4 regions of the Kitasatospora sp. NA04385 genome follow, and region 3 is predicted to be linked to each of the others. Evidence: riboswitches for the same ligand, from Rfam matches in the RefSeq annotation. Region 3 holds a riboswitch; each other region holds the start of a gene.
The links. A riboswitch is a leader RNA that binds a small molecule or an ion and turns the genes downstream of it on or off. The one in region 3 is predicted to bind cyclic di-AMP.
Positions count from the first base shown of each region.

Region 1: linked by a shared signal. The riboswitch ahead of HUT16_RS19750 (M23 family metallopeptidase) and the one ahead of HUT16_RS35430 (transglycosylase family protein) in region 3 are both predicted to bind cyclic di-AMP.
Region 2: linked by a shared signal. The riboswitch ahead of HUT16_RS11305 (M23 family metallopeptidase) and the one ahead of HUT16_RS35430 (transglycosylase family protein) in region 3 are both predicted to bind cyclic di-AMP.
Region 4: linked by a shared signal. The riboswitch ahead of HUT16_RS39150 (transglycosylase family protein) and the one ahead of HUT16_RS35430 (transglycosylase family protein) in region 3 are both predicted to bind cyclic di-AMP.

Region 1 covers NZ_CP054919.1:4,405,528-4,412,465, forward strand. The annotation lists gene HUT16_RS19730 (hypothetical protein) at 183-377, opposite strand; gene HUT16_RS19735 (TetR-like C-terminal domain-containing protein) at 408-992, opposite strand; gene HUT16_RS19740 (alpha/beta fold hydrolase) at 992-1,846, opposite strand; gene HUT16_RS19745 (YiaA/YiaB family inner membrane protein) at 1,972-2,262, opposite strand; cyclic di-AMP (ydaO/yuaA leader) riboswitch at 2,500-2,662, shown strand; gene HUT16_RS19750 (M23 family metallopeptidase) at 2,673-3,467, shown strand; gene HUT16_RS19755 (hypothetical protein) at 3,540-4,355, opposite strand; gene HUT16_RS19760 (GNAT family N-acetyltransferase) at 4,468-5,064, shown strand; gene HUT16_RS19765 (sensor domain-containing protein) at 5,183-5,881, shown strand; gene HUT16_RS19770 (class I SAM-dependent methyltransferase) at 6,249-6,722, shown strand.
Region 2 covers NZ_CP054919.1:2,589,342-2,596,279, forward strand. The annotation lists gene HUT16_RS11285 (ATP-dependent Clp protease proteolytic subunit) at 1-413, opposite strand, end outside; gene tig (trigger factor) at 664-2,055, opposite strand; tRNA gene HUT16_RS11295 (tRNA-Pro) at 2,268-2,341, opposite strand; tRNA gene HUT16_RS11300 (tRNA-Gly) at 2,493-2,566, shown strand; gene HUT16_RS11305 (M23 family metallopeptidase) at 2,681-3,712, opposite strand; cyclic di-AMP (ydaO/yuaA leader) riboswitch at 3,718-3,871, opposite strand; gene HUT16_RS11310 (hypothetical protein) at 4,239-4,433, opposite strand; gene HUT16_RS11315 (PP2C family protein-serine/threonine phosphatase) at 4,890-6,101, opposite strand; gene HUT16_RS11320 (GNAT family N-acetyltransferase) at 6,263-6,938, shown strand, end outside.
Region 3 covers NZ_CP054919.1:7,991,277-7,998,214, forward strand. The annotation lists gene HUT16_RS35425 (CapA family protein) at 48-1,241, shown strand; gene HUT16_RS35430 (transglycosylase family protein) at 1,279-2,487, opposite strand; cyclic di-AMP (ydaO/yuaA leader) riboswitch at 2,491-2,657, opposite strand; gene HUT16_RS35435 (MFS transporter) at 3,124-4,446, shown strand; gene HUT16_RS35440 (hypothetical protein) at 4,744-4,986, opposite strand; gene HUT16_RS35445 (hypothetical protein) at 5,055-5,402, opposite strand; gene HUT16_RS35450 (pyrimidine/purine nucleoside phosphorylase) at 5,642-5,923, opposite strand; gene HUT16_RS35455 (tyrosine-protein phosphatase) at 6,041-6,739, opposite strand.
Region 4 covers NZ_CP054919.1:1,692,329-1,699,266, reverse strand. The annotation lists gene HUT16_RS07315 (long-chain fatty acid--CoA ligase) at 55-1,965, opposite strand; gene HUT16_RS07310 (hypothetical protein) at 2,098-2,298, opposite strand; gene HUT16_RS39150 (transglycosylase family protein) at 2,399-3,736, opposite strand; cyclic di-AMP (ydaO/yuaA leader) riboswitch at 3,742-3,911, opposite strand; gene HUT16_RS07300 (hypothetical protein) at 4,437-6,578, shown strand; gene HUT16_RS07295 (sirohydrochlorin chelatase) at 6,780-6,938, opposite strand, start outside.

The sequences.
Region 1 (6,938 bases), 3.6 Mb from region 3:
GAAGGTCTCCACGCGGTATGACTTCCCGACCGAAGGACAGTGTTACGCACCGATGGTGTCGAAACGGTGGGGGAGAGGTTGCGAAAGGGTGTGCATGGCGCGCGACCAGCGCCTTCCCCCGTCGATCGTGCCCCGTGCGCCCCTCCCGGCGCCGACCGGGAACGGCGGTCGGCGCCCCCCGGTCAGACGCCCGGCAGTTCGGTCGCGGCCTGCTGGGCGAGGCCCTCGGCGACCGGCAGGTCCGGGGCGGAGACGGCGTCCTTGAGCGGGCCGAGCCCGGTCGAGTGCTCCGGCGCGGCGTGCGCGCTGGGGGCGGTGAGGGAGGCGACCACGCCGACGGCGAGCGAGGCAAAGGCGAGCAGGCTGCGCTTCTTCATACCGGGTAGAACGCGGCAGCGCCCCAGAGGTCACGCGCCTTCCGCGCCCGGCCAGTTGGCGAGCCCCTCGACCAGCACCCCGGTCAGCCGCTCCAGCGTGACGTCCGTCCCCTCGGCGAGCTGGAACGCCCCCGCCGTGGCCAACGAGGCGTACCCGTGGGCCGCGGCCCGCAGCGTCCGCGCCGCGTGCACCGCCTCCGAGCCCTCCAGCCCGTAGCCGCGCAGCACCGCGTACAGCACCCCCACCAGCCGCTCGGAGGCCGCGACCAGCTCCGGGCCCGGGTCCGGCTCCGGCGCCTGCGGCAGCGCCGCGTACCGGCGCGGGTGGCCCAGGGCGTACCCGGCGTAGGCGGCCAGCAGGGCGCGGACGGCCCCGTCCCGGGCGTGGCCGAGGACGGCGGCGGCCAGGTGGCCGGCCAGCTCCTCGACGGTGCGGACGGCCACCAGGCGGCGCAGCTCGGGCAGGCCCCCGGCCACGTGCTTGTACAGCGAGGGGGTGGCCACGCCCGCCCGGGCGGCGACGGCGGCCAGGGTCAGCGCCTCGGCGCCGCGCTCGTCGATCAGCTCCAGGGCGTGGTCCACCACGGCGGCGGTGGAGAGTCCGGCGCGGGGCATCAGCGGGCGGTCCCGTTCTCGTCGGCCGGACCGGCGAGGCCGGCCAGGAAGGGCAGCAGGGCGTCGGCGACGGCCTGCGGGTGGCCGGCCATCGGGTAGTGGCCGGCGCCCCCGATCATCACCCTACGGCCGCGCAGCGCGGCGGCCTGCCGGTCCGCGACCAGCTCGGGCTTCGGGAAGTCCGGGTCCCGGTCGCCCATCAGCACCAGCGCGGGCACGTCGACCGCCGCGCACCAGCCGACCGGCGCCGAGTCGCCCTTCAGGTAGCCGCGCAGCGCCGCCCGGCGGGCGGGCTCGCGGAGCATCCGCACCAGGTCGGCCCGGTAGGCGTCGAAGTCGGCGGGCCGGGCGCCGGCCGGGTAGTAGAACTTCTGCGCCGCGCCCCACAGGCCGGGGAAGGCGCCGACCAGCGGGCCGACCAGCCCGAACAGCGCCTTCTGGAAGCCGTTCAGCGGCAGGTTCTCGATGAAGGCGTCGACCAGCACCACCCCGCCGGTCCGCCCGGGGGCGAGCGCCGCGGCCCGGACCACGGTGGCGCCGGTGTACGAGCTGCCGACCAGGACGGCGCCGCGCAGGTCCAGGTGGTCCAGCAGCGCCGCCAGGTCGTCGGCGAGCGCGGCCGGGGTGTGGTCGGTGAAGCCGGTGGAGGACTCGCCCATGCCGCGCAGGTCCATGGTGACCACCCGGTGCCCGGCGGCGGTCAGCAGCGGGGCGAGGTGGCGGTAGACGGCGCGGCTGTCGAGCATGCCGGGCAGCAGGACGACCGGGACGCCGGGGCCGGGGGTGTCGTCGTAGGCGATCCGGCCGCCGGTGACGTCGAGGTACCGGGTGGTGGTGCCGAGGGTGCTGTTCATCGCGGGCCTCCTGGGCGGGCGTCGTCCGGCGCCCCGGGCTCTGCGCGCCCGGCTGCTGCCGATAGCCATAAAGCTAAGGCTAATAGCCTTAGCCGTCAAGCCCGGCCCGACTCCCGGAGGTCCGCTCAGATCCCCTCCACCTTGAACGGGTCGTGCTCGGAGAGCAGCTTCTCCAGCCGGGCCTGGTCGACCCGGCTGGTGATCGCGCCCTCCTCCTGGCGGTCCCGGATCACCTTGGCCAGCGTGAACGCGGAGGTGATCTCGTAGAGCAGGCCGACGGCGAGGAAGGCGCGCATCCAGGCGCTGACCGGGAGGTAGGCGATCCCCAGGACCAGGGCGACCGTGGCGAACGCGAAGGACGCGACGGCCTGCAGGAAGTAGGCGGACGTGGTGCGGTGCGGCACGGGAGCGGTCATGCGCCCAGGGTCCCGCCACTCGAAGGGCGGGTCGTGAGTACGGATACTCAACTGCTCCGTCACGTTCCGTCGCGGCCTCGCGGCGGCCGAATCCGAGCGAATCGACGAATCGTCACAAATCGCCCATAGGGCGTCAGAAAAGTTTCACTGCACCTCGGAAGGCGCTTGGAATCATGGGGTCCATAGGATTAACGTTTGATAACGCAGCGCGGTCGGCAACGCCGTAACCATGCGGCACCGTGCGCCACGCCTAATCCATCCGGTCCTGCCCCGCGGCAGGTCCAGGAGCCGGGGAACCACGTTCCACCGGGGTGAATCGGGACGGCCCTGGGCCCGACCGTAGGAGACCTTCCACCTCCGAACCCGTCAGCTAACCCGGTCGGCGGCAGGGAAGGAAGGAGCGCGCCCCCGTGGCGTCGACCTACACCGAGAGCACCGGCACCCAGCTGCTCGACCACCCGGTCGAGGCCGAGCCCCTCCGGCACCGGCTGCCCCGCCAGGCCCGCACCGGCGCGCCCCTGCTGGGCGTCACCGCGATGACCGCCGCGCTCGGCGCCACCGGCCTCGCCACCGCCACCGCCCAGGCCGCCCCCGTGCCCGCCCCGGCCCCGGTCACCGCCGCCGACGAGGCCCCCGACGGCCTGCCCGCCGCCGACCCCGGCCTCGCCCTCGCCGCCCGCATCCTCCAGCAGGCCGACGGGCAGCGCACCAGCACCGAGGAGTCCGCCCGGCTCGCCGCCGCGCAGGAGGCCGAGGCCAAGCGCGCCGACCGGCAGGCCGAGACGGCCGCCCCGGCCCCCGCCGACCACTCCGCGCCCGCCCTGCCCGTCGCCGACTACCGGCTGGCCGCGCCGTTCGCCCAGGCCGGCGCGCACTGGGCGCAGCTGCACCACGGGCTGGACTTCGCCGCCCGCACCGGCACCCCCGTCACCGCCGTCACCGCGGGCACCGTGACCGCGGCCGGCTGGTCCGGCACCTACGGCTACCGCGTCATCCAGACCCTCCCCGACGGCACCGAGCTCTGGTACTGCCACCTCTCCCGGATCAGCACCGCCGCCGGCGAGGCCACCCCGGCCACCGTGCTCGGCACCGTCGGCAGCACCGGCAGCGCCACCGCCCCGCACCTCCACCTGGAGGTCCGCCCCGCCGGCGGCGCCCCGGTCGACCCGCTCCCCTGGCTGCGGCAGCTCGGCCTCCGGCCGTAGCCCGCGGGCGGCGCGCGGCACCTCCACCCGGAGGCCGCCCGCCGTACCCCCGGGCCGGTGGTCCCGGGGCCCTCAGTACTCCTCGGGGGCCAGTTCCGGGAACTCCTCCAGGAGCAGGCGCGGCAGCCCCGGGACGGTCCACTCCCCGCACAGGTCGATCGCGGCCTGCGCCACCGCCTCCTCGAACTCCTCGAACGCGCCGGAGAGTTCGGCGGGCATCGGCAGCCCGCGGGCGGACCGCTCGGCCAGGTTGCGGTAGCTGCGCCGCATCAGGCCCTGCTCCAGCAGCCGCCGCGCCCCGTCGGTGGAGACCCCGATCAGCAGCGGGCGCCCCGGCTGGTCCCAGTTGCCGTCCCCGTCCAGGCCCGGCACCCGGTCGAAGGCGGCGAACCGCTCCTCCGGCGGCAGCTCCCGGAAGGCCGCCAGCCACTCCCGCACCGGGCCGGGGCCGTCGTCGGACGGCACCCCGTCCGCGCGCAGCAGCAGCGCGTACAGCCGGGGCCAGGTCACCAGGTCGGAGCGGCGCAGCAGGGAGAGCAGCACCTCGCCCTGCCAGTCCGCCTCGGCGCGCAGCTTCTCCGCCCGCTTGGCGTTCAGCCGACGGGCCGCCCGCTGCCACTCGATCAGCAGCCGCACCGCCGCCGGGTACGCGGCCGGGTCGCCGTCCGGCTGGACGTACAGGTGCAGCTGCTCGTACAGCAGGCGCTCCAGCACCGGGGAGGACAGCTCGGGAAGGCCGTCGTGCAGCCGGGCCCCGCCCAGCTCCAGCAGGGTCAGCACCGTCCGCACCGCCGGCTCGGGCACCGGGTCGAACCCCTCCGCGACCGCCCAGTCCAACAGGTCGGCGGAGCGGGTGCGGGGCAGCAGGTGCAGGTCTTCGTCGTCCACCCCGGTACGGTAGCCGGTCCCCGGACGGCGGCCCGGTACGGTAGCCGGTCCCCGGACGGCCGCCGGGTAGGGCAGCCGGTCCCCGGACGGCCGCCGGGTAGGGTCGGTCGGCATGGAGACCCTCCGGCTGGCCGGCCCCCGGCTCACCCTGCGGGAGTACCGGCACACCCCGGAGGAGGTGGCCGCGCTGCACGCCGTGCACGGCGACCCCGAGACGGTCCGCCACCTGCCGTTCGGCGTCCGGGACTTCGAGGACTGCGCCGACCAGGTCGAGCTGTACCTCGAAGCGGCCGAGGAGCAGCCCCGGACGCACTACCGGCTCGCCGTCGACGACCCGGCGGGGGAGCCGGTCGGCCAGGCCGCGCTCACCCGGGAGGGCGGGCACGCCGCCGAACTCGGCTGCGTCCTGCGCCGCGACACCTGGGGCCGCGGCTACGCCGCCGAGGTCACCGCGCTGCTGTGCGTGCTCGGCTTCGAACGCCTCGGCCTGCACCGGCTGGCCGCCCGTTGCGACCCCGGACAGACCGCCTCGGTCCGGGTGCTGACCCGGGCGGGCTTCCGCCACGAGGGCCGGATCCGGGCCGAGTCCCGCCGGGACGGCGCCTGGCACGACGCGCTCCAGTACTCGCTGCTCGCCCCCGAGTGGGACGGCCCGCCCTGGCGCCGGGGGCCGGAGGGCGGCCGGCTCCAGGGGCGGACCGGGGGTTAACCCCACCACGAACTCGGCAGCAGGCGTCATTACGCCGGGCGGGGTCGCGGCGGCAGATTGGTACCCGTGCCCGGCACCGCCGACCGGCGGGGCCGCCCGACGAACCGAAGGACCGCGGATGTCCACCGCTGCGCACCCCGCCACCGCCCCCGGCGGCCACCCCGACCGGCCCGGGTTCTGGCGCGCCCCGTTCTCCCGGCAGGCCCTCCAGGATCTCGGCTTCGCGCTCACCGGCCTGCCGATGGCCGTGCTCGGCTTCACCCTGGTCGTCACGCTGTTCTGCCTCGGCCTCGGCCTCGCCGTGACCGTCCTCGGCCTGCCCGTCCTCGGCCTGCTGCTGGCCGTGGCCCGCGGCCTCGGCGCCGCCGAGCGGGGGCGGATCCGGAACGTGCTCGGCGAGGAGGTGCCCGCCCCGCCCGCCGTGGTGGTCGCCCGCGAGGGCTTCTGGGGCCGGATCACCGCCCGGCTGGCCGACCCGGCCGGCTGGAAGGCCGTGCTGCACCAGTTCGTGATGCTGCCCTGGGCGATCCTCAACTTCACGCTCTCGCTGACGTTCTTCCTGCTCGGCTGGTCGCTCGCCCTGTTCCCGGTCTACCAGTGGGTGTTCCGCCGGTACACCTCCTGGGGCGGCTACCGGGTCGCCGAGTGGACCACCTCGGACGGCGTCCACCACGCCTACGAGATCACCTCGCTCTGGCAGATCGCCGGGGTCTGCCTGCTCGGCCTGGTCATCCTCTTCCTCACCCCGCCGCTGATCCGCGGCCTGAACGGCGTCAACCGGTCCGCCGCCCGCGCCCTGCTCTCCAGCGACGACTGAGCGGGCCGCCGGACGGCCGCCGGAGGACCGGCCGGACGTGCGACACCCCCGGGCCCGTGGTCGGATGACCACGGGCCCGGGCCGCACCCCGGGCCCGCCGAACGTCCGGAGGCCCGGAGGCCCGCATGAGCCAGACCGCCCCGCCCGTCCTGGTCACCTCCCGACCGCTCGACGAGTACTGCGCCTGCTTCGGCCTCACCCGCGCCGACCTGGGCCGGCTGCCCGGCCCCGTCCTCGACTGCCCCGGCGGCGCCGCCGCCCTCGCCGCCGAGGCCCGCGCCCTCGGCTGCGAGGTGGTCGCCGCCGACCCGGCTACGCGCTCGGCCCGCACCGCCTCGCCGCGCTCGCCGCCGACGGCCGCGCCGTCATGGCCGACGCCATCCGGCGCGACCCCGGCGGCCACCTGCCGACCGACCGCCGGCGCCGCCCCGAGAAGTACCTGCGCAGCTGGGACCGCGCCCGCCGGCTGTTCGCCGCCGACGCCGCCGCCCGCCCCGAGCGCTACGTCGCCGCCGCGCTGCCCCGGCTCCCGTTCGCCGACGGCACCTTCGCCCTCACCCTCAGCTCCTACCTGCTGTTCGCCTACCCGGCCGTCTTCGGCCCCGCCGAACAGCTCGGCGCGCTGCGCGAACTCGTCCGGGTCACCGCCCCCGGCGGCGAAGTCCGGGTCTACCCCCTGCACGACGAACGCGGCCGCCCCTGCCCCCACCTCACCGAACTGCGCGCGGCCCTGCGCCACCACCGCATCGCCACCCGCGTCCGGCGCACCGGCCGCTCCGGCAGCATCCTGACCCTCCACCCACCACCGCCCGGCCGGGCCCCGCGCCTCGCGCCCAGGTAGGCGCCCGGGCCCGTACAGCACCCGCCCCGGCCCCGGAGACGCAGACGGCCCGTGGGCTGCTCCTCGGCCACCGCCCCCGGGCCCTGGGGACGGCGGCCGAGGCACCGGGGATGTACCGGTGAGCCCACGGGCCGGGTGACTGCTGGGAATTAGCCTGAGCCGGAGACCTCTACGGCCTCACCGCTGCGCAGGCAGGGGCGGCTCTAGCGAGCAGCC
Region 2 (6,938 bases), 5.4 Mb from region 3:
CGGATGTCGGTGGCGGAGCCGCCGAGGCCCGCGGAGGGCTGGTGCATCAGGATGTTGGCGTTCGGCAGCGAGAAGCGCTTGCCCTTGGCGCCCGCGGTCAGCAGGAACTGGCCCATCGACGCCGCCATGCCCATCGCGATGGTGACCACGTCGTTCTTGATGTACTGCATGGTGTCGTAGATCGCCATGCCGGCCGAGATGGATCCACCCGGGGAGTTGATGTAGAGGTAGATGTCCTTCTCGGGGTCCGCCGCGAGCAGCAGCAGCTGGGCGGTGATCTTGTTGGCGATGTCGTCGTCGACCTGCTGGCCGAGGAAGATGATGCGCTCGTTGAGCAGCCGGTTGTAGACCTGGTCGCCCAGGCCGCCACCCACGTCGCCGCCGGCGGCGTGCGGTGCCATCGGGCCAGGCATCTGCATCTGCGGGAACGTCACTTAGCCACCTGCTCAGTCGATCTGCGTGTGTGTCGCTGTCCACCGACCCTAACGCGCAGGCCCCGCCGCTGAATCCCCCACGCAGAACTGTTCGCTGTGAGCGCAGGGTGAGCAGGCCGAACGCGTCCGGGACGGCCCGGGAACGCGCGAACGGGCCCGGACACCCTGCGGTGTCCGGGCCCGTTCCCGGTGCTTCGACGCCCCGTCGGCGGTCCGACGGTCAGGAGGCTCAGGCCTCGGCGGACTCCTCGGAGGTCTCCGCCGCGGCGGCCTCGGCGGCCTCGGTGGTCTCCTCCTCGTCGTCCTCGAAGGAGACGGTCTCGCCGTTGGTGTCGGTGACCTTGGCGGCCTCGACGACCAGGGCCAGCGCCTTGCCGCGGGCGACCTCGCCGACCAGGAGCTGCACCTGGCCGCCCTGGACGACCTGCTGGGCGAACTGGTCCGGGGTCAGACCGGAGCCGGCGGCGCGGCGGATGAGGTGCTCGGTGAGCTCCTCCTGGTTGACGCCCAGCTCCTCGTTCTTGACGATCTGGTCCAGCACGAACTGGGTCTTGATGCCCTTCTTCGCCTGCTCCTCGGTCTCCTTGTCGTAGTCCTCGCGGGACTTGTCCTGGGAGGCGAGGTAGGTGTCGAGGGTCAGGCCCATCGGCTCCAGCTGGTGGTGCTCCAGGTTGTGCTTGCGGGTGCCGATCTCGTCCGCGAGCAGCTTCTCCGGGTAGTCCATCTCGACCCGCGAGAGCAGCTCGTCGAGGACCTTCTCCTGGGCCTGGGTGGCCTGGTCGAACTCCTTCATCCGCTCGAGGCGCTTGACGGAGTCCGCGCGGAGCTCCTCCAGGGTGTCGAACTCGCTCGCCAGCTGCGCGAACTCGTCGTCCAGCGCCGGGAGTTCCTTCTCCTGGACGGCGGTCACGGTGACGGTGACCTCCGACTCCTTGCCGACCTGGGTGCCGCCCTTGAGGGTGGTGGTGAAGGTCTTGGACTCACCGGCGGACAGGCCGACCACGGCCTCGTCGATGCCGTCCAGCAGGCGGCCGGAGCCGATCTCGTAGCTCACGCCGGTGGCGGTGCCGTCTTCCGGCACCTCGCCGTCGACCTTGGCCTCCAGGTCGACCACGACGATGTCGTTCTCGCCGGCGGCGCGCTCGACGTCCTTCACGGAGGCGAACCGCTCGCGCAGCTGCTCCAGGGACTTCTCGACGTCCTCGTCGCCGACCTCGATCGGGTCGACCACGACCGCGATCTCGGCGAACTCGGGCAGGGTGACCTCGGGGCGCACGTCGACCTCGGCGGTGAACTTGAGGTCACCGCCGTCGGCCAGGTTCTCGACACCCTCGATCTCGGTGATGTCGGGCTGGCCCAGGACGTCGATCTGGCCCTCGTCGACGGCCTGCGTGTAGAAGCGCGGAAGCGCGTCGTTGACGGCCTCCTCCAGCACCGCGCCACGACCGAAGCGCTGGTCGATCACCTTGTTCGGGATCTTGCCCTTGCGGAAGCCCGGAACGGTGACCTGCTGGTTGATCTTCTTGTACGCCGCGTCGAGGCTGGGCTTGAGCTCCTCGAAGGGCACCTCGACGGTGAGTCGAACCCGGGTCGGGTTCAGAGTCTCGACGGCGCTCTTCACGGTTGGGTCTCCTAGGGGGCTTGCGGTCAGGGCGATAGGCGGTTGGGGCTGCATTGCTGTCCGTACTACCGCCAGCGGTCCATCCTACCGGTACCACGAAAGCGACTGTGCCCGGCACCGGGGCCGGACCGGGGGCGGCCCCGCACGGGGCCGCACGGGGTGCCGGAACGACAACAGGGCCCCGCCCTCCGACGAGACCCTGCCGCACACGGTCGGGGTGACCGGATTCGAACCGACGGCCTTCCGCTCCCAAAGCGGACGCGCTACCAACCTGCGCCACACCCCGTGGTGCCGAGCAGAAGAGTACACGTCGGCCCGCCCCCGACCGGGGCGATATCGGCGAGCCGACAACGGCGAAGGAGTGTGCAATCCACCGACCCGACCAGGTACGCTGAGCCAGTCCTCACCACCCTCGCGGTGGCGACGGACGCTCCTGTGCGGGTGTAGCTCAATGGTAGAGCCCCAGTCTTCCAAACTGGTCACGCGAGTTCGATTCTCGTCACCCGCTCCACGAGGCCGACGGCCCCGACCGCACCAGCGGCCGGGGCCGTCGCCGTTCCCGCCCCGGAACGGCCCGAAGGCCCCGCGCAGCGGATCGCGGGGCCTTCGGGGGTGGTGCCGGGGATCAGACGTTGACGCCGTGGGCCGCCAGGTAGGCGACCGGGTCGATGTCGGAGCCGTAGTCCGGGGTGGTGCGGATCTCGAAGTGCAGGTGCGGGCCGGTCACGTTGCCGGTGGCACCGGACAGGCCGATCTGCTGGCCCGCGGTCACGGACTGGCCGGCCGAGACGGAGATCGAGGAGAGGTGCGCGTACTGGGCGTACTTGCCGTCGGCGAGCTTGATGACGACCTGGTTGCCGTAGGCGCCGCCGTTGCCGGCCGAGACCACGGTGCCGTTGGCGATCGCCTTGAGGCTGGTGCCGGTGGCGACCGGGAAGTCGATGCCGGTGTGGTAGCCGCTGGACCAGCTGGAGCCCGCCACCTTGTAACCGGTGGTGACGCTGCCCGGCGCGGGGGCGACGTAGCCGGAGGAGGAGCTCGCGGAGGAGCTGCTGCCGCCGGTGGTGGTGGAGGTGGTGGTGGAGGTGGTGGCGGTCGACGACTTCGCGGTCGACGACTTGGCGGTCGAGGACTTCGCGGTCGAGGACTTCGCGCTCGACGACGAGGAGGTCGACTCCTGGGCCTGGGTCTTCTCGGTGCCGGTGCTCGACTTGGCCGAGGTCTTCGGGGCGGCGGCGGGGGCCGCGGCGTCCGAGGAGGTGGTGGCGGAGCCCGTCGCGGCCTTGCCGTTGACGGTCAGCTGCTGGCCCGGGTAGATCAGGTTCGGGTTGCCGCCGATGACCGAGCGGTTGTCCTGGTAGAGCTTCTCCCAGCCGCCGTCGACGTTCTTCGCGTCGGCGATCTTGGAGAGGGTGTCGCCGGCGGCGACCCGGTAGGACTCGGCGGCGGCCGAGGAGGCGGCGCCGTGGTCGGCGACGGGGGTGGCGTCGACCGAGACGCTGGCCCACGAGCGGCCGCCGTCGTGCTGGTCGGTGGTGCCGTGCGCGGAGGCGGCGGTGGCCGGGAGGCCGACCGCGGCGCCGGCGACGCCGACGGCGATGGCGATGCGGGCGACGGTGGCCAGGCGCGGCTTGCGGTGCTTGCCCTGAGCGGACATGAAGCTGTTCCTCTCCGACGCCTACGAGGTGAGCTGTCGGGTTCGGGCGAGAGTTGCCCGGCCGCGTTCTCCGCGGCTTCACCCCGAGCCGTTCCCGTGCGTTCCGGGCCCGGCGTACTACCTGTGGTTCCCCCGCTCCTGCCGTGGCGTGGTGTCTGGTCGGCACCGAACGGCGGCAGGACTAGGCGTTCCGCTCGGTGGCCCACCCGGCCGATGTCCGGGCTGCGGAGGAAGCAAAACCCACGGCTCACGGAGCTGGCAAGCGCCGGTAGGCCCCGTTCCCGGGCTCGGGAGGGGGCTGACGGTCCGCCAGGTCACGCTGTGCCGTCGGGGGGCTGCGGTGCGCGTACGGGATCATGACCGTGCGCCCACGAACCATGTACGGTGGGCGACTTCGGCCACCGTGCGCGTCCGGGCGCCGACCCCGCGTGACGCGGCGGGTGACCCTGGTCACCCGCGGGCAGGACTCTGCGACGGCCGGGGGCGTCTCCCGTCCGTCGGAACGTGCGCTCCGGGGTCGGGCGAGTCAGCCCGCGATGCCGGAGATCGCCTTGGAGACGGACTGGAGGAACTGGGTGATCGGGGATGCCATGTTCGACTGGCTGAGCATGAAGCCGAATAGCGCCGCCATGATCGCGTGACCGGTCTTCAACTGCTTGTTGCGGATGAAGATGGCGACGATGATGCCGAACAGGACCAGGGCGGAGACGGAGAAGGCCACCGGGACTCACTTCCTCGATTCGTGGCGGGGATTCGGGTCGGAACCGGCGACGGCTCCAGGCGGAAACCGGCCCGTGCCCCCCGTGTCCCCACCACTCCATCCGGACTCAGTGTGGTCGCTCGTGCGGAGTGCGTAAAGGACTTGCCCAGTCACCCGGGGCCCCAACCCGGGTGCTGGGGCTGATTTCCGCCGACCGTGACGATAGCGGACGGGTCCTGACGGGCCGTCGGTGGGATGCGGTCCGCCACGGCCGGGGCGGCAAAGCGGCAGGCAGACCGGGCATCCGCCCACCGACCGGGTATGCCAGTGGAATTGGCCGAAGATCAACGCCCTGGTTTGACACTCCGTGGGCACTTCCTGCTCACCCTTCGTGCACTCCCGCCACCGGCGGCGGCCCGGGGCGCGGCGCCCGCGCACGGGCCCCGGCCCGCGGCGCCCGGCGGCGCCCGGTGACGTTCAGCGGCGCCAGACCAGCAGCACCGCGCGGTCGTCGTTGACGTGCTTGGCGACGCTGTCGATCAGCCGGACCGCCGCCCCCGAGCGCCCGGCCACCGGGGTGGTGGCGACCAGCCGGTCGGCCTCGCCCATCAGCCGGTCCATGCCCTCGTCCAAGTCCCGGCCGGGGATCTCCACCATGCCGTCGGTGCACAGCATCAGCACGTCGCCGGGGCCCAAAGTACCGCGCACGCCTTCGAACTTGGCGCCGTCGTAGACACCGAGCAGCGGCCCCTCGGCCTCCTTGACCTCCCAGTGGCCGGCCCCGGCGAGGCGGTGCATGCCGGGGAGGTGGCCGGCCGAGAGGAGCTCGTACTCGCCGGTGTCCAGGTCGAGGACCAGGTGCGCGGCGGTGGCGAAGCCCTCGGCCCAGTCCTGGCGCAGCAGGTAGCCGTTGGCGGCGGGCAGGAAGTCGTGGGCGGGCAGCGAGCCGAGGAGTCCGCCGAAGGCGCCGGAGAGCAGCAGGGCGCGGCTGCCCGCGTCCATGCCCTTGCCGGAGACGTCGGCGAGGACGACTTCGAGCACCCGGCCGCCGGGGCCGGTGCGGGCGGCGACCATGAAGTCGCCGGAGAAGGACTGGCCGCCGGCCGGGCGCAGCGCGGTGTCGGTGTGCCAGCCGTCGGGCAGCCGCGGGACGCGGCCCTGCACCCGGATCCGCTCGCGCAGGTCGAACAGCATGGTGGAGCCGCCGCGCCAGGGCACGCCGATCCGGCGGCGGAACTGGGCGACCAGCAGCCCGGCGACGCCGACCGCGCCGACCACCAGGGCGGCGCCGGGGGTGACGCCGTGGGTGTACGCCTCGGGGCGCTCGCTGGCCACCTGCTCCCCGGTGTGCACCACGGACTCGGTGATCAGGCCGGCGGCCGCGGCGGCGTACAGCAGCACCAGGGTGCCGGGGCGCAGCAGCAGCGCGCCGGCCAGGATCGGCAGGACCAGGGCGGTGGGCGGGGCCCAGTCGGGGACGGCGACGTTGAGCAGCACCAGCAGCGGGACGGCCAGGGCGAGCGCGGCGAACGCCCACCAGTCGGCGCCGTCGCCGCGGAAGTAGTCGACGCCGGTGCGGCGCAGCCTGCGCCGGGCCCGGTACAGCGCCGCGCGCAGCCGGGCCGTCACGGGTTCGCGGGACGGCGGGCCGCCCCGGCCCGTCGCACTGGGACGCGCGCTGCCGGCCATGGGGACCGACCTTATCCACCGCCGGTGCCCGCGTCGACGGGCCGGGTGGCACCGGGTGCAGCGGAGGTGGCACGCCCGGCGGGTTTCGGCCGCCCGGGACACGTCGGGCGCGGGGCGGTTATTCGCTCGCCGGGCCCCGATCCGGCTGGTAGGCAGGCCCCATGACGATTCGACACCCCGAACTGACCGTCCGGCCGCTGCGCGACGAGGAGTGGGAGACCTGGTACCGGAACGTGGAGGTGGCCTTCGGCGGTGGCGAGGAGGCGCCGGAGGCCCGGGAGTTGTGGCGGCGGCTGATCGACGTGGAGCGCACGCTGGTGGCCTGCGCGGCCGGCCGGCCGGTGGGCGGGACGACCTCGTTCGACTTCCGGCTGGTGGTGCCGGGCGGGGCGGTGCTCCCGGCGGCGGGGGTGGCCGCGGTGGGCGTGCTGCCGACCCACCGGCGGCGGGGTGCGCTGAGCGCGCTGATGCGCCGCCAGTTGGACGACGTGCGGGCGGCCGGGGAGCCGCTGGCGGTGCTGACCGCCTCCGAGCCGGTGATCTACGGGCGGTTCGGGTACGGGCCGGCCACCCGGAAGACCGCGGTGTCGATGCTGCGCGGCAGGGTGCGGGTGCGCACCCCGGAGCGGGACGGCGAGGTGGTGCTGCGGCTGGCCGACCCGGTGGCCGAACTGCCGCGCTGCGAGGAGTTGTACGCCGCCCTGGCCGCCGCCCGGCCGGGCACGCTGCTGCGGCGGCCGGGTTGGGAGGAGGTGGCGGTGCTGGACGCGCCGGCCGACCGGGGCGGCTTCTCCCCGCTGCAGTGCGTGCTGGCCGAGGACGCGGCTAGCGGTGAAC
Region 3 (6,938 bases):
CGGCGCGGATAAAGTGCGTCGTCACCGAACCGCCGGGGGGTCCGTTCATGCGTAGCGCCACGGTCGGCACCACCGCCGCCGCCACCGCAGTCCTGTTGCTCGCTGCCGTCGCCGGGTGCGGCGGACCGTCCCCGTCCGGGGACCGGGCCGCCACGGCCGGCGCCACGGTCGCCGGGGCCCCGCCGACGTCCGCCGCTTCGGCGTCCGGGGCTCCGACCCCCGCCGAGCCGACCCCCGGCGCCCCGGGCAGCGGCACCCCGACCGGCTCCGGCTCCGGCCCGGCGGACAGCGGCGCGGGCGGCAGCATCACGGTGGCGTTCGCCGGGGACGTCCACTTCGAGGGGCGGACCGCCTCCCGGCTCGGCGCCGCGACGGCGGACACCGCGCTCGGCCCGATCTCCCGCACGCTCTCCGCCGCGGACCTGGCGGTGCTCAACCTGGAGACCGCGATCACCTCCCGCGGCAGGGCCGAACCCAAGACCTACACCTTCCGCACCACGCCCAGGGCGCTCGAAGCGCTCAAGGACGCCGGCGTCGACGTGGTCTCCCAGGCCAACAACCACGCCGTCGACTTCGGCCCCGACGGCCTCGCCGACACCCTCGCCGCCAAGGCCGCCTCCCCGATACCGGTGGTGGGCATCGGCAAGGACGCCGAGGAGGCGTACGCCCCCCACGTCACCACGGTGCGCGGGGTGAAGGTCGCCGTGCTGGCGGCCAGCCAGGTCAACGAGATCACCAACCAGAAGTGGCGGGCCGGCGCCCACAAACCGGGCATCGCCTCCGCCCTCGACGAGGGTGCGCTGCTGCGCGCCGTCGCCGGGGCGAAGGCACAGGCACCCGTGGTCCTGGTCTACCTGCACTGGGGCGACGAGGGCGTGGCCTGCCCGACCCGGGCGCAGAGCGCCCTCGCCGAGAAGCTCGCCGCCGCCGGGGCCACCGCCGTGGTCGGCACCCACGCCCACACCATGCTCGGCGCGGGCATGCTCGGGAAGACCTACGTGGCGTACGGCTTCGGCAACTTCCTCTGGTACGGCACCTCGAACTACACCGCCTCGGACGAGACCGGCGTCACCACGCTCACCGTCACCGCCGACGGCCGCGTCACCGGAGAGGCCTTCACGCCCGCCCACATCGACGGTCGGGGCATCCCCGTCCCGCAGACCGGCAGCGCGGCGAAGGCCGCCCAGCAGCGCCGCGACGGCCTGCGCGGCTGCACCGGGCTGGCCGCCGTCCCGAAGTGACGGCGGCTCAGCCGGGCGCGGGCCGGAGCCGCGCCGGTCAGCCCAGTTCCAGCACCTGGCCGGGACGGATCAGGTCCGGGTTCTCGCCGACCACCTGCTGGTTCGACTGGTAGAGCCCGGACCAGCCGCCGTCCAGGGCGTGCTCGCGGGCGATCGCGGCCAGGGTGTCACCGGGGTTGACGGTGTACGCCTGCGCGGACGAGGTCGCCGCCGGGGCCGTCGTGGACGGCGTGGCCGTCGATCCGGCCGGAGCCGCGGGCGCGGTGGACGCGTCCGGGGCGGGGGCCGTCGCGGTGCCGGTGGGCGAGGCGTCCGGAGCGGTGCCGGAGGTGCCGGTGCCGTCGGACGGGCTGGGCGACGTGCCGGGCGATGGAGTGGCCGGGGTGGTGGGGAACAGGCCGCTGCCGTTCCCGTTGTTGTCGCTGCTGCCGTTCCCGTCGCCGTTGTTGCCGCCGTTGCTGCCGTCGACGGGCGCGCTCGGGCTGGGGGTGGCGGTCGGGTCGGCGGGCACCAGCGGGGTGCCGGGGGCGACCGGCGGGACGGGCTGGGTGACCGGGGCCTCCGGGGTGGGGGTGGCCGAGGTGGGCGCGCTCGGCTGCGGCTGGGGGTTCGTCAGCTGCACGTAGCGCTCGTACAGGCTCTGGTGGCTGGTCCAGAACCAGGCACCGTTCTTCTCGTACCAGTACACGTGCGAGACCGGGTCGTAGCCGGGCAGGCCGGAGAAGACCGGCGCGCTGTTGCCCTCCGGGACGGTGCTGCCGTCCGGAGCGGCGTTGACCGCCGCGACGCCGCGGGCGCCGCGCAGCGAACCCGTCTCGTCCGCCGAGTCGTTGGCGTCGACGACGCCCGGCGCGCTGACGATGTTCAGGCCCGAGTCGTCCGCGCACGAGGACCAGGGCGAGGGGCCCTCGGTGGCCAGGATGCGTTCGGCCACGGCGATCTGCTGGCTGCGGGTGGCCCCGTTCGGCAGCGGGGCGTACTGGGTGCCGCCGTAGTCCGTCCAGCGCTGGGCGTTGATCTGCAGACCGCCGTAGAGGCCGTTGCCCGCGTCGGAGCTCCAGTTCCCTCCGCTTTCGCAGTCGGCGACCCGGTCCCAGACCGCGCTCGGCGCGGCCTGCGCGCCGGTCACGGCGAGCAGCGGCAGGGCGATGCCGACACCGGCCACGCCGGCCGCCGCGATCGCGCGCTCGGCGGCTTTCTCCGCCGGACCCTGCCGACGGTGACGTCCCGAACCCGTGAAGAGCATGCGAGATCCTCTCCGCACGCCTGCGAGGTGAGCTGTCGGGTTCGGACCGGGAGGGAGGCCCGGCCGTCGCACCCCGGTCACCCGGTGCGGACGGCTTCACCCCTAGCCGTGGGGGACGGCAACAATCGTGGTTCCCCCGCCCCTGTCCAAGGGTGTGGTGGTCGACCCGACGGCGCGGCGGACAGGGCTCGGCGTTTCGCGCGCGGGGCCCGGCGGTGCGGGCTGGGAGGAGCCTATTCACTCGAACGGGCCAATCACAAGCGCGTCGCGCCGGGATCACGCCTCCGTCACGCAGGCGGCCGCGTGGTGTGTGGACGACCGGTTGACGGTGCCTCGGGCGGTGGTGGACGTCCGTCGGATGGCGGAGGGTCGGCGGATCGGCTGGAGAAGTCTGTCCGATCGGTCGGATTGGGGTGGCCGCGAACGGGGAAGGCAGGCGGCCCGGTTCGGTGGCGGAAGCGGGCTCGGGGCATCAACTACCGTTCTGGACAAGGGAATTCGATCGAATCGGGGCATTGTCGGCGTTGCGGATAAATCGCGCGACAGGGGATCCGGTGGCTTCCTACGATCGCCGTGCTCGCCGTCCCCGTGCCGCGGGCGTGCCGTCGAGTCCGTCGAATCCGTCGAGGAGGTTCCGTGGGTGCCCTGATTCCCGAAGTGCTCCGTGCCGAGCGCCAGTTCGCCCGGCTGTTCGTCGGCCAGTCGCTGTCGGTCCTGGGAGACCGGGTGTCGTTCGTGGCGCTGCCCTTCGCGGTGCTGTCGATCGGCGGCTCGGCCGCCGACGTCGGCCTGGTCACGGCCGCCGGACTGCTCCCGCTGCTGGTGTTCACCCTGGCCGGAGGAGTCTGGGCGGACCGGATACCGCGGCAGCGGATCATGCTGGCCTCCGACCTGGTGCGCTGCGCCGTCCAGACGGCCGCCGCCGTGCTGCTGCTCACCGGCAACGCCAGGGTCGGGCTGCTGGCACTGCTGATGGCGCTGTTCGGTGTCGCCGACGCCTTCTTCCTCCCCGCCTCCACCGGGCTGCTGCCCCTGCTCGTCCCCGCCGACCGGCTGCGCGAGGCGAATGCGCTGCGCGGGTTCGTGCAGTCGACGGGGCTGGTGGTCGGGCCCGCGCTGGCCGGTGCGCTGATCGCGGCGGTCGGGCCCGGCGGCGCGCTGGCGGTGGACGCCGCGAGTTTCGCCGTCAGCGCCGCCGTCCTGGCCCGGCTGGGCCCGGTCGGCGGCGGGTCGGTCAGCGGCGGGCCGGGCGGTGCCGGTGACGCCGGTGACGGGGTGGCGCGGGCCGAACGGCTCGGCTTCCTGGCCGAGCTGCGGATCGGCTGGCAGCAGGTGCGCAGCCGGACGTGGGTGTGGTCGGGGATGCTGGCGATGGCGGTCTACCACGTGGTGGTGCTGCCCTCGGTGTTCGTGTTCGGGCCGGTGCTGGCGGAGCGCGAGTGGGGCGGTGCCGGGGCGTGGGCCGTGGTGGTCATCGCGTTCGGCCTCGGCTCGATCGTGGGGGACGTCTGCGCCTACCGCCTGAAACCCGCCCGCCCGATGGCCGTCGCCGCGGTGGCGATGGCGGTCGCCTCCTGCCAGGCGCTGATCATCGGGTCCGGCGCGCCGGTCTGGGTGATCGCCGCGCTGGAGGCGGTCACCGGAGTGGGGGTGTCCCTGTTCTTCGTGCTCTGGGAGACCTCGCTCCAGGTGCACATACCGGAGCAGGTGCTCTCCCGGGTCAGCTCCTACGACCACCTGCTCGCCGTCGGCCTGATGCCGTTGGGGCTGGTACTGGCCGGCCCGCTCTCCGAGGGCCTCGGAGTGCGCCCCGCCCTGTTCGGGATGACCGCCCTCGCCGTACCGGCCGCGCTCGCCCTGCTCGCCCTTCCCGCCGTCCGCCGCCTGCCGGCGAGCCCGCCGGCCGGGGTGGCTTGCGGAGGCCGGGAGCCTGCTCCGGGGGTGGCGGTGGGAACGTGACCCCGTTCATGGATCCAGCCGTCCGTGAACCATCGGAGTGTGGCGAGCCGCGGATGGGGGCAGGTCACCGCCCTGCCCCGTGACGGTCGGCGCCACCGTGGTGCCGCGGAGGTGCGAGACGCCCCCGAAGACGGCCGGGGAAACCGGATCATCCGTCGGCCGAAGCACCGTCGGTGAGCGGTTCGGCTGGGGCGGTCCGGCTGTGGTCCCGGGCGGAGGCCGCAGGGAGCGGCGGAGCAGCAGGAGACGCAGGGAAAGGGAGAGGAAGAGCGGTAGCCGGGCGGCGGGTGGTCAGAGTCAGAGGAAGAGGGAGACGATGCCGGAGAGCAGGGCCAGCGCGGGCAGGGCGAGGAACCCGGCGATGCCCAGGAACCCGGTGAGGCCCAGGCCACCCGGGCGGAGGCCCAGGCCACCCGGGCGGAGGGACGGGCCGGGCCCCGTCCGGGGCGGCCGACCGAGGCGTTTGCCACGGCGGCCGACCAGCACGGCGATCCCCAGGCCGGGGGCCAAGGAGAGCAGCCACAGACCGAACAGGAACATGCCGACGTCCCCCGCTGTGTGGTGTGCAGCGAGCTCGACGCAGTGGCCGTCGGGGGAGCAGCTGACGCTCAGGACGGTGCCCCGGGGGAGGGGCCGGAGAGGTCCTCGAGCAGCCACTCGCCATCGGTGGTGTCGGCGCCGCGCCGGTCACCGTGGCCGAAGCAGAAGAACGTCTGGGCGCGCCCGCCGCCCAGGCCGGAGCAGGAGTCGACGGTCATCGCCAGCGGCGGGGTCCCCCGCCAGCCGACCTGGTAGCTGAAGTCCCCGGCTGCGTGGAAGGAGTAGTAACCGCCGAGCAGGGTGATGGACAGGAACCCGAGCACCGCGGCGGCGAGGCCGAAGCTTTTGCGGACCCGCAGGCGCAGGGGGCGGGCCACCGGAAGGTTCTTCGGGTCGTGCGGGCGGGCTCTGCCCATCGAGGAGGCTCCACGGTGTTCGGACGGGACGGGTGTTCGGCCCACACCGTAGGGCGCGTCCTCCGGTTCGTGGCGGGGTTGGCCGGACCTTTACCGGGCCCGGCCGTCCCCGAGGAGCTGCTTCCTCCCCGGCCCCGCCGCTTTCCCCATCCCATCCGTCCCGCTTGCCCCACCCACCCCCACTGCTCCCACTGCCCCTACTGTCCCCACCGGCCTCGCCGGCCCGTGGGGCTACGGGGTCAGCGGTACTCGCAGAGGTACGCCGTGTCGACCGAGACCTGGAGCTGGAACTTGCTGTCACCCGGAACGGAGAACCGCTCACCGGCGGAGAAGGTCTGCCACTCCTCGGCGCCCGGGAGCTTGACGGTCAGCGCACCGCTGACCACGTGCATGACCTCCGGCGCGGCGGTGCCGAACTCGTACTCGCCGGGGGCCATCACGCCCACGGTGGCCGGGCCGTCGGCCGAGGTGAAGGCGACCGACTTGACCGTGCCGTCGAAGTATTCGTTGACCTTGAGCATGCGTGTTCTCCTGCGGAAGGTGTGCGGAACGGCGGCCGGGGCGTCGCGCACCCGGCCGCGGCGGGGGCGAGCCTATCGGCGCAGGCCGTTCGGTCGTCGTGGGCGTCCGTTGGTTGGTCACCGACCTGCGGCGGCCTCCGGCCGGGGCCGGAACGCGGCGCGCAGGTCGGCGAGTTCGGCGGGCCCGGCACCGTGCGCGCGCAGGTGCCCGTCCAGGGTGCCGTGGTGGGAACGGACGGAGAGCAGCGCCCGGCGCAGGTGGACGGCGGCCACCGGGCGGGAGGCGTGGCCGGGCCCGGCCTGGCCGGCGGCGCTCAGCCCGAGCGCGGCGTTGGAACGGAGGAAATCGGCGGTGACCTCGGGCTCCGGAGCGCCGAGCAACGACTGCAGCAGGGCGACCACCACCCCGGTGCGGTCCTTGCCGGACGCGCAGTGCACCAGCACGGCGCGGTGCTCCGCCGCGAGCAACTGCCGGACGGCGGCCACCACGGGCCGTCCGGCCAGCTCGCCCATCAGCGGGTACAGCTCGGCCTGCTCCTCCGGCCAGCGCTGCTCGGCGAAGACCGGGACGTGCAGGTACCGGATTCCGCTGCCGTCGAGCGCGTCCGGCCGGGCGGCGGCCTCCGGCACGCTGCGCAGGTCCAGCACGGTGCGCACGCCCAGGGCGGACAGCGCCCGCGCGCCGTCGGGCGTCAGCCGGTCCAGCGCTCCGGACCGGTACAGCACCCCGCGCGGGAGCGCGCCGGTGCCGCCCGCGTCCCGGAAGTTGCGCACCCCGGGCACGTCGAGCCGGCCGGTCGGTTCGTCGACGATCACGGCTGCCATCCTAGGCAGCTGCCGCGGCCGCCCCGGGCCGGTCCCGGTGGGCCGCCCCGGGCCCGACCGGGGAGGTGTTCGCGCGGGTCGCCCCTTCCGCGCCGGGGCGCTGCGCACCGTGATCTCCGAAGCCCTTCACCCCGTCCACCGGCCCGGCCCGCGGTGCTGCCGCGGGCCGGACCGGCCGGCGTCCGCACCG
Region 4 (6,938 bases), 6.3 Mb from region 3:
GCGCGTCCTCGGCGCGGCCCCCGGGAGGACCTCCTCCCGGGGGCCGCGCCGTCCTCACGCGTAGAGCTGCTCGACGTCGCGCCGGTAGGCGGTGCCGACGGCCTGCCGGCGGATCTTCAGCGAGGGCGTCAGCAGGCCGCGCTCCTCGGTGAAGTCGCCCGCCACCACCCGCGCCCGGCGGATCGACTCGGCGCGCGAGACCGTCGAGTTGACGCTCCGCACCGCCTCGGCGAGCGCCGCCAGCACGGCGGGACGGACCGGGACGGCGCTGCCGATGCCGACCCCCTCCGGCAGCGGACCGGGCTCCGGCGGGCCCGAGGCGAGGAACAGCTCGACCGCCTCGGCGTCCAGGGTGAGCAGCGCGCCCACATACGGGCGGCCGTTGCCGACCACCAGCGCCTGGCTGATCAGCGGGTGGCCGCGCAGCCGGTCCTCCAGCGGGCCGGGGGAGACGTTCTTGCCGCCGGAGGTCACCAGGATCTCCTTCTTGCGGCCGGTGATGGTCAGGTAGCCGTCCTCGTCCAGCCGGCCCAGGTCGCCGGTGGCGAACCACTGCGGCCGTCGCGGCCGCGGCCGACCCAACTCGTGGTATCCGTCGAAGAGCTGACCACCGCTCAGGAACACTTCGCCGTCCTCGGCGATCCGCACCGCGCTGCCCGGCACCGGCTGCCCGACCGTGCCCGGGCGCGGCCGCAGCGGCGGGTTCACCGTGGACGGGCCGCTGCTCTCGGTCAGCCCGTAGCCCTCGTGCACCAGCACCCCCGCCCCCGCGAAGAACAGCAGCAGCTCCGGGTCGATCGAGGAGCCGCCGCTGATCGCGTACCGCACCCGGCCGCCCATCGCGGCCCGCACCCGCCGGTACACCAGCAGGTCGTACAGGCCGTGCGCCACCCGCAGCGAGAACGGCGCCGGCCGGCCCGCGCCCGCCCGCGCGTCCAGCTCGGCCCGGGCGTAGCGCACCGCGACCTCGGCCGCCCGGTCGAACACCTTCGCCGCGCCCTTCGCCTGCGCCTCGGCCCGGCCCAACTGGTGGATCTTCTCGAACAGGTAGGGCACGCCGACCAGGAAGGTCGCGCCGAAGGCCGCCAGGTCCGGCCGCAGGTCGGCCGGCTTCAGGGACGGGCTGTGGCCGATCCGGACCCGCCCGTACACGCAGGTCACCTGGATCATCCGGCCCAGCACGTGCGCCAGCGGCAGGAACAGCAGGGTGCACGGCCGCACCCCGGTCGCCTCCTCGAACACCGGCTCCAGCAGGGCGTGGCAGTTCGCCGCCTCGGTGAGGAAGTTGGCGTGGGTCAGCAGGCAGCCCTTGGGGCGGCCGGTGGTGCCCGAGGTGTAGATCAGCGTCGCCTCGTCGTCCGGGCCCAGGGCCGCGCGGCGGCGCTCCAGCTCCTCGGCGGGGACGGACGCGCCGAGACCGGTCAGGGCGCCGACCGCGTCCTCGTCCAGCCGCCACAGCGGCACCGTCCCGCCGGTGCGGGCGATCGCCACGGTCAGCACCTCGGCGGTCTGGGCGTCCTCCGCGAGCGCCAGCACCGCGCCGGAGTCCCGGACGATCCACTCCGCCTGCTCCACCGCGGCCGTCGGGTACACCGGCACCACGCAGGCGCCGGCCGCCCAGGCGGCGAAGTCCAGCAGCGTCCACTCGTACCTGGTCCGCGACATCAGCACGATGCGGGCGCCGGGGCGGACCCCGGCCGCGACCAGGCCGCGGGCCAGCCCCGCGACCTGCTCGGCGAACTGCCGGGCCGTCACGTCCAGCCACCCGCCGTCCGGCTGACGGCGGGTCACCACCACGGCGTCCGGGTCGGCCAGCGCGTTGCGGAACGGTAGCTCCGCGAGACTGCCCTCCGCGGGCGGCGGTACCAGGTACGGCGCCCGGGCCTCGACGACCTGCCCGGCGGCGCGGCGGACCTCGACGGGTGGGCGGTCGGTGCGGGCGGCACGGGTGAGGGGGTGTGCCATCAGCGAACTCCCTTGAGTGGGGTGGGGGTTCGCCCAGGGTAGGTACTCGCCGGTAAACTTACTAGACGGTAAGTTACTTGACAGTCGCGTAAGTTGCGGGCGAGGGGAGGCCGGGGTCCGGCCGGCGGATCGTCAGCCCTCTTCGGCCACCGGGGGGTTGGGGAGGAAGCGGTCGCCGTCGCGGGTGCCGCCGGTGCGGGCGATGGTGCGGCTGTCGGTGGCGAGGTAGTCGCGCAGGACCAGTTCCACCGCGTCCTGGGGGTTGGTGGTGCCCAGCCGCAGCATCGCCTCCAGGGCCAGGTCCGCGTCCAGCGTGATCGTCAGTTTCGCCATGGTGCCGCTCCCCGGTCGTCGAGCCTTCTCCGGCCGAGGATAGGCCGCTGCCCCCGGGGCCGACCAGGGTCCCCGGGGGCAGCGGTGTGCCGTTCGCCGATCAGACGCGGCCCGCGAAGTCGGGGGCCCAGTTGGCGATGGTCTCGGTGCGGACGCCGGCGCTCGGGTTCGCCGCCTCGACGTACTTGCCGTCGCCGACGTACAGGGCGACGTGGTAGACGCCCGAGTTGGAGCCGTTGCTGGACCAGAACAGCAGGTCGCCCGGCTGCAGGCTGTCCAGCGAGACGCGGGTCGAGTAGTCGGCCTGGTCGGCGGCGACGCGCGGCAGGCTGATGCCGGCCTGGCGGAACGCGGCCTGGGTCAGGCCCGAGCAGTCCCAGCCGCCGTTGCCGGTGCCGCCGTAGACGTACGCCTGGCCGACCTTGGAGAGCGCGAAGTCGATCGCCGCGGCCTTCGAACCGGTCGCCTTGGTGGCGGTGGTGGTGGTCGAGGCGGTCGAGGTGGTGGCCGTGGCGGCCTTGCTCGCGGTGGTGGTGCTCGTGGTCGACGCGGTGCCGGTCGAGGGCTTCGCGGCGGAGCGGCTGCTCTTCCAGGACGAGCCCTTGTACGAGGACGAGGACGAGGACGACGAGGACGACGACTTGGTGGCCGGCGCGGACTTCTGCGCGGTCGTGGTGCCGCCCAGCGAGAGCTGCTGACCGGGGTAGATCATGTCCGGGCCCTCGGTGAGGACCGAGCGGTTCAGGTCGTACAGCTTCTGCCAGCCGCCGTCGACGTGCTGGCTCTGCGCGATGGCGGACAGCCAGTCGCCCGCCGCGACGGTGTAGGTGCCGGCGGACTGCTCGGTGGCGGCCGGGGTGCTCTGCTGGGCCTGCGGCTGGGCCTGGGCCTGGCTCCGGGACTGCTGGGACTTGCCCTGCGACCAGGAGTGCTGCGACTGGCTCTTGCCGGTGGACTGCCCGGAGCCCTGCGAGGAGTCCTGCGCGGAGCCCTGCGCGGCGGAGGAGGAACCGTTCGAGGAGGAACCGTTCGAGCCAGAGCCGTTCGAGCCGGAGGTGTCGACCTGGGGGGCGGCGCCGCCCTTGGTCAGACCGGCCTGGATGGAGCACACCGGCCAGGCGCCGGGGCCCTGGGAGGCCAGCACCTTCTCGGCGACGGCGATCTGCTGGTCCTTGGTGGCCAGGTCGGCGCGCGAGGCGTACGCGGTGCCGCCGAACTCGGCCCAGGTGGAGGAGGTGAACTGCAGACCACCGTAGAAACCGTTGCCGGTGTTGATGGACCAGTTGCCGCTGGACTCGCACTGGGCGACCTTGTCCCAGGTGGCGACGGTCGCGGCGGAGGCGGTGCCGGTGGTCAGGCAGGGGATGGTGAGCCCGATGCCGACGACACCGGTGGTGGCGATCAGGCGGCGGGCGCGCTTGGCGCTGATGGGCAGCATGAAGAAGCGTTCCTCTCCCACGCCTGCGAGGTGAGCTGTCGGATTCGGGCTGGAGTTGCCCGGCCGCGCGCACCGCGTGGTGCGTTCGGCTTCACCCCTAGCCCCGTGCGGTCCTTCGACCGCCCGGGGCGACTTACCTGGTTCCCCCGCCCCTGCCGTGGTGCGTTGTGCATGAGCCGACCCACCCGGCGGCAGGACTCGGCGTTCCGGGTGAGCTGGGTCCGTGTGTCCACGAACGTGGGCAGGAGATTAAGCGGATTCGAGGAGGATTCGCAAATGCCTGTGATCGGCGTCATAGTGTTCGGAATTCACGATCAAGGAATATCCGGCGAACTCCCCGACCGGTGGCGCGGCCTGGTCGCGCGTCAGGCAATTGGTGATCTTGCGCCCGTTTTGATGCGTTATGCAGGGCGGTGGGGGAGTATTCGGCTTTTGTGGCCATTCGCAGACGGGCATTTGTGCCCGATCGCCGGTTTGTCCGGCCGGGCCGGGCGCCCCGGCTCCGGGCTCCGGCGGCCCGGGGAATTCACCCGCGGGTCGGCGGCCGGAAAGCTCCGGCCCACGGCTCCGGAAGGCCGAACAGATGACTGATGGTACGTCAGGATGCTTAAGCGAAACGAAAGATGCCGCTTTCCGGGTCCGTTTCTGCCTATGCTGCCCCCGACGACGCGGGGTCGCGGGCCCCGGAAGGGCGGCCGAGGTGGAACAGCAGCGCAAGGGCGACCAACCGGCGCGGCACCGGCGGCCGCTGGTCGGGCGGCGCCGGATGCTGACCTGGCTGGCGGTCGGGACGGTGACGGCGCTCGGCGGGGGAGTGGTCCTCCGGCAGTCCCTCGCGGGGGCCGACGAGCCCGCCGCCCTCCCCGGGCCGGGCGGCGGCCCGCCGCCGACCGGCCACCGGCACGGCACCGAGACCGGTGCCCCGCCGCCCGCCTCGGCGTCCCCCCGGCCGTCCGCACCGCCCCCGTCGGTCGACCAGGGCGGCCGCCGGTGGTCGGACCCCAAGGGCTGGGGCGGCACGGTGCCCGGCCCCGGCAGCGCGGTGCGGATCACCGACAAGGTGCTGCTGGACGCCGACGCCCAGGTCGGCTCGCTGCTGGTGGAGAAGACCGGCTCGCTGGTGTTCGCCGCCGACAAGTCGCTGACGCTCGCCAGCGCGGGCAACGTCGAGGTGCGCGGCACCCTGGCGCTCGCCCCCGACGGCGCGCACACCCACACGCTGCGCTTCCCGGAGGTCGACGAGCGCCGCTTCGCCGGCGGCGGGATGACCGTCGTCGACACCGACACCGGCCTGTGGGTCACCGGCCAGGGCTACCTGCGGCTGGACGGCGCCCCCCGCACCGCCTGGACGCGCGCCGCCACCGCCCTCAAGCCCGGCGACACCACCGTCAAGCTGGCCGCCGCCCCCGTCGGCTGGCAGCCCGGCGACGAACTGGCCGTCACGCCCACCGCGCCGCCCGACACCGACGGGTTCTCCACCTCGTACGACCTGGTGACCGTCAAGCGGGTCGACGGCGCCACCGTCACCCTCACCGGACCGCTGCAGAACGCCCACCCCCGGGTGGCGCTCGGCGGCGGCGCGACCTTCGGCGCCGAGGTGCTCAACCTCAGCCGCAACGTCCGGGTCGAGGGCACCGAGCAGGGCCGGGCGCACGTCCACCTCACCTCCAGCCGCCCGGCCGACGTCCGGCACGCCGCGCTGCGCTGGCTCGGGCCGCGCGGCGACGGCAAGGACAGCTGGAACGGGAAGCCCGTCACCGAAGCGGTGCTCGGCCGGTACGGGCTGCACTTCCACATGCTGCTGGACACCTCGCGCGGCACCGTGGTCGAGGGCGTGGTGGTCCGCGACACCGGCAGCCACGCCTTCGTGCCGCACGCCAGCCACGGCATCACCTTCCGCGGCTGCATCTCCCACAACACCTGGGAGGACGCGTACTGGTGGGACGGCCCGATCGACACCCGCACCCCGCAGGGCCCCTCCGACGACATCGCCTACGAGGGCTGCGTCGCCTCCCGCACCGTCTTCGAGCCCAACCCGCGCGGCTACCGGCTCACCGGGTTCAGCCTCGGCGCCGGGACGGGCTCCTCGGCCCGGGACTGCGTGGCCGTCGGCGTCCAGGGCGCCACCGGCGCGTCCGGCTACGAGTGGCCGGAGACCAGCGAGGGCGTCTGGACCTTCGAACGCTGCCTGGCGCACAACAACCTGGAGAACGGCATCTTCGTCTGGCTCAACGCCGAGCACCACCACACCGTCACCCAGTACGCGGCCTACCACAACGGCGGCTGGGGCATCGAGCACGGCGCCTACCTGAACGACTTCGACTACACCGCCTCGGTGCTGTACGGCAACGCGGCCGGCGGCATCGCCGTGCACGCGCTGGGGCGGGACCAGGGCACCGTCTTCGACGGGCTGCTGATCGACGCCGCCGGGCAGTCCGACTACGCGGTGGCCACCCTCAAGCACCAGCTGGACGGCGAGTCGGTCACCCTCAGCCGCAGCCGGCTGACCGGCTACCGCAAGGCCGGAGTGGCGTTCCGGGCCACCGGCGACGGCAAGCCCGACGACATCGCCGTCCTGGACTGCGAGTTCGGCGGCCCCGGTGGCAGCGAGCTGTGGCTCGACCCGGACGCGCCCGACCCCAAGCGGATCCTGTTCCGCAAGGCCGGGCAGTCGCAGACCGTCTCGCTCGGCAAGGGCGGGGGAGGGCAGGGCGTGGCCGGCACCCCGTGGAACGCCACCACCGCCCCGGCCGAGGCGCCCACCCCGCCGCGGGCGGTCGCGCTGCCCGCGCTCGCCTTCACCGACAGCGCGCCGAAGACCGGGCGGGTCACCGCGGGCTGAACGAAGAGCTGAACGGGGGGAGGGGAGGGCTGAGCGAGGGGACGGGCGAACGGTCGAGCGTGCGGCCGGGCGGACGGTCGAGCGTGCGGCCGACCGCGGGTTGACCACCGGTGGCCGGGCGGTGTGCGGGTGCCGGGAAAAGCGCGACGGGCGGGAGCGCGTCGATTCGCTGCCCCTGCCCGTCGCGGTCCCTGGTCGGCGTCAGCGCGCCGCGTGCGCCCCCGGAGAGGTGCGCTGCTGCTCGGCGGCCGCCTCGGCGGCCTCCAGCTGCTCCTGGGTGGGCTCGGGGAGCGCCGCCAGGTAGGCGGAGGCGATCAGCTGGCCCACCGTCGGGTACGCGCCGATCGGGGCGGCGCTGGC